DNA from 2 places in the Neorhizobium sp. T25_27 genome. Region 2 is predicted to be linked to the other one. Evidence: predicted binding sites of a transcription regulator. Region 2 holds the regulator's gene; the other holds the start of a gene.
What was found. Region 2 encodes PhoB, which activates phosphate uptake and scavenging genes when phosphate is short. Its sites were predicted from a motif close to TGTCATNNANCTGTCAT; they were not measured.
Positions count from the first base shown of each region.

Region 1: the regulator PhoB is predicted to act here: its motif matches at 831-847, upstream of C5J24_RS17605 (esterase-like activity of phytase family protein).

Region 1 covers NZ_PVBJ01000005.1:389,310-391,499, forward strand. The annotation lists gene C5J24_RS17605 (esterase-like activity of phytase family protein) at 1-782, opposite strand, end outside; gene hupB (DNA-binding protein HupB) at 963-1,238, opposite strand; gene lon (endopeptidase La) at 1,439-2,190, opposite strand, start outside.
Region 2 covers NZ_PVBJ01000005.1:208,241-210,430, forward strand. The annotation lists gene C5J24_RS16660 (winged helix-turn-helix domain-containing protein) at 1-669, opposite strand, end outside; gene phoB (phosphate regulon transcriptional regulator PhoB) at 684-1,367, opposite strand; gene phoU (phosphate signaling complex protein PhoU) at 1,389-2,102, opposite strand; gene pstB (phosphate ABC transporter ATP-binding protein PstB) at 2,148-2,190, opposite strand, start outside.

The DNA of each region.
Region 1 (2,190 bases), 180 kb from region 2:
TTGTTGTCGATGCCTTCGAGATCGGCCTTGCCGGCAGAGAAGTGGCCGGTGACCTGGCCGGTCTTGCCGTCTATGATGACGATCTCGTTGTTTTCCTGCATTGTCAGGGCAATTTCGCCATTGTCGTTGATGGCGACGAATTCCGGCTCCGGATCTTCCGGCGCGACACCGGCAAGGCCGGTCAGCGTCACGTGCTTGATCGAGGCGCAGTCGGCGGTGCCGTCCTTCAGGGAGACGATCACCAGGTCGCCGGCCGGCATCTGCGGGAGGGCGCCATCGTTGACGTCCTCGTCGCGCTCGTTCTCGATGGCGATCGCGGCAAAGGTCTTGTCCTTGGAGACGGTGATCGAGTCCGGCTGGCCGCCGAGATCGCAGGTCAGATCGACCTTCTTCGTCGCAATGTCGACGACGGCCAGGATGCCGGCCGGCTTCTGCTTGCTTTCGCCGGTGTTGACGGCGGCGAGAACCTTCTTGCCGACCGACGCAACCGAGGTCGGCTCGCCCTTGAAGGTGAGCGCGCCGAGCGCCTTCGGGGCCTTCGGATCGGTGATGTCGATGAAGCCGATCGCGCCGAGCGGGCTATCCGTATAGATGAGCGTCATGCCGTCTTCGCTGGCGGTGACGATTTCGGCCGAGCTGACGCTCAGCTTGTCCTTGTCGGCGGGAAGATTGGCGGCGACGGGGAAAGATGCGATGCGGTTGAAAACCTGCTCGGCGCTCGCCGGCACGGCGACCGAAGCAAGAAGTGCTGCGGTCAACGCGGCACGAAGTGAAAACGTCATGGGAAGCCCTCCTGTCCATGAAACACAGGTGGCTTGTGAGCCACGGTCGTGACAGGCAGATGACAGTTTTCGCATCCGGCGTCCTCGCCGGCGGAGATTAGCAATTCGTAAAAAAGGCCCGGGAAAAACCCGGGCCTTTTCAAATGCGAGACTGTAACAGGATGCCTTAAAGGCAGCGCGTTAGCTGTTGACTGCGTCCTTCAGGCCCTTGCCGGCCGAGAACTTCGGCACGTTACGTGCCGGGATGTCGACTTCGGCGCCGGTCGAAGGATTACGACCCTTGGACGCTTCGCGACGGGAAACGGAGAAGCTGCCGAAACCGGCAAGACGGATATCGCCGCCCTTCTTCAGTTCAGCCTGTACGGTCTCAAAAACGGCGTCTACAGCGGATGCGGCATCAGCCTTAGAGAGGCCGGCCTTCTCGGCCACTGCGGATACCAACTCATTCTTATTCATGTTTCCACCCCTTTCAAACGGTTTTGGAACGACTCATGTAATCGGGGCAGACAATAGTCAGGCGCCCGCCCGTGGCAACCCAAAAGCTCCGCAATCGCCTGAAAAACAAGGGGTCCGCGTTATTTTTCACAAAAAAAGCCGGCGTTTTGCCGGCTTTTTTCATTGCTGGTGCCAATTTGGCATAACCAAAAGGCTATCGATCAGTGTGCGACGGCAACGCCTGCGTCGTCCACGCCTTCGACCGTGGTGATCAGCGGCGTTTCCACCGTACCATCCCATTCGATCGCTTCCGGCTGACGGACGAGCGCGTGACGGATCACCTCACCCATGCGGGAAACCGGAATGATCTCCATGTTGTTCTTCACGTTGTCCGGAATCTCGGCCAGATCCTTGGCGTTTTCTTCCGGGATCAGAACGGTCTTGATGTTGCCGCGAAGGGCGGCAAGCAGCTTTTCCTTGAGGCCGCCGATCGGCAGCACGCGGCCGCGAAGGGTGATCTCGCCGGTCATCGCCACGTCCTTGCGAACGGGAATGCCGGTCATGATCGAGACGATCGCGGTTGCCATGCCGACACCGGCGGACGGGCCGTCCTTCGGGGTGGCACCCTCGGGAACGTGGACGTGGATGTCCGACTTGTCGAAGCGCGGCGGTTCGATGCCGAAATCCACGGCCCTGCTGCGGACATAGGATGCCGCCGCCGAGATGGATTCCTTCATGACTTCCTTGAGGTTGCCGGTGACCGTCATGCGGCCCTTGCCCGGCATCATCACGCCTTCGATCGTCAGCAGCTCGCCACCGACTTCCGTCCATGCGAGACCCGTGACCACGCCGACCTGATCCTCGCCCTCGGCTTCGCCGTGGCGGAAGCGCGGAACGCCGAGGTAGTCGGAAATGTTGGCCGCAGTGATCGCAACCGACTTGGTCTTGCCCTTGATGATCTCGGTGACCGCCT
Region 2 (2,190 bases):
GTATCCGGCGCCGCGCACGGTCCGGATCACGTTGTCGGACTTGCCGAGGCTGATGACTTTGCGGAGCCGGCCGATATGGACGTCGATGGCGCGTTCATCGACGGTCGTGTCGTCGCCCCACAGGGATGCCTTGAGCTCCGAGCGGGAATAAACCTTGCCCGGTGTCCGCATCAGGAATTCAAGAAGCTTGAACTCCTTAGGCCCGAGCTTGACCTCACGTTTCTGCCGGTGAACCCGGTGGGCCTCCCGGTCGAGCGTGAGATCGCCGACCTTGAGCATGTGGTCCAGGAGGGCGGGGTTGACGCGCCTCAGCAGGTTTTTCACACGGACAACGAGTTCGACCGGGGAAAATGGCTTCATGAGGCAATCGTCGGCGCCCGCCGCCAGCGCGATGAGGTGAAGGCCTTCGCCACCCGACGGCACAAGGAGGATGATCGGAAGGCGCGACAGGATAGGGTCGAGACGGACCTCCCGGCAGACCTCGAGACCTCGCACGCCCGGAAGATCCGAACTCATGACCAGGATATCCGGCGGAACGGCTTTCAGGCGATTTGAGATCTCGGCTCCACTTGCCAGCATCGATACGACGAAGCTGTCGGCCACGAGGGCTTTCTGCAATATCAGACGGAACGACTCGTCGTCGTCGACCAACAGGACCCGCGCGCTCATCTCGTGGCCACCAACTATGTTTCCATGGAGTATCCGGCACCGCGGACGGTGCGGATGACATCCTGCATGTTGGAGAAGTTGAGTGCCTTGCGAAGTCTTCCCACATGGACGTCGACGGTACGCTCGTCGACATAGATGTCGTGGCCCCAGACGCCGTCCAGAAGCTGCGAGCGGGAGAAGACCCGCCCTGGCGCTGCCATCAGGAATTCGAGCAGGCGGAATTCGGTCGGGCCCAGACGCACTTCGCGGCTCTTGCGGTGAACGCGATGGGTTTCCCGATCGAGTTCGATATCGCCGCAGCGGAGAACGCTGGAGAGCACCTCGGGACGGGCCCGGCGCAGCATGGCCTTGACGCGGGCCATCAGTTCCGGCGTCGAGAAGGGTTTTACCACATAGTCGTCGGCGCCGGTGGCGAGGCCGCGAACACGTTCGCTCTCCTCGCCGCGGGCCGTCAGCATGATGATCGGCAGGCGCTCCGTTTCCGGGCGCATGCGCAGCCGGCGGCAGAGTTCGATGCCGGAAACACCGGGCAGCATCCAGTCCAGGATCAGAAGGTCCGGTACCCGCTCCTGAAGCCGAATTTCGGCTTCGTCGCCCCGCAAAACGGTATCGACCTCATAACCCTCGGCTTCCAGATTGTAACGAAGAAGCACGCTCAGCGCTTCTTCGTCTTCTACGACAGCGATTTTCGGCAGCATTCTTGGCCTGCTCCGTCAGTTCTATTCAGTGATCGCGCCGAGCGTGTTCGACGAGTCGTCCTTCGGACGATCGCCTTCCGGCTGGGCGCCCGTCGTCATGTAGTAGATGGTTTCGGCGATGTTGGTGGCGTGGTCGCCGATACGCTCGATGTTCTTGGCGCAGAACAGGAGATGCGTGCAGGTGGTGATGTTGCGCGGATCCTCCATCATGTAGGTGAGGAGTTCGCGGAACAGCGAGGTGTACATCGCGTCGATTTCCTCGTCGCGGCTGCGGATCGCCTCGGCCTTTTCCGCCGAACGCGTCGCGTAGACGTCGAGGACGTCCTTGAGCTGCACGAGGGCGAGATCGGAGAGATGTTCGAGGCCGCGGGCGAGTTTGCGCGGAACGCCGGTGCCCTGAACCGCGATAACGCGCTTGGCGGTGTTCTTGCCAAGGTCGCCGACGCGCTCGAGATCGGAGGCGATGCGCAGCGAACCGACGATCTCGCGAAGGTCGGCCGCAACCGGCTGGCGGCGGGCGATCGTGATGATCGCCTTGTCGCCGATCTCGCGCTCGGCGTGATCGAGGATCACGTCGTCGGAGATGACCTTCTGCGCGAGTGCGGCGTCGGAATTGACCAGCGCGCGCACAGCGTCCGAGCACATCTGCTCGGCGAGGCCACCCATCTCGGAAATGCGGCGGCTCAGGTATTTCAGTTCGTCGTCGTAAGCCGACAGGATATGGGTCGATGCCATCTTCTAGTCCTCAAAATTGATTTTCAGGCGGCACAATCGGCTGGATCAGCCGAAGCGGCCCATGATGTAATCCTGGGTGCGCTGATCG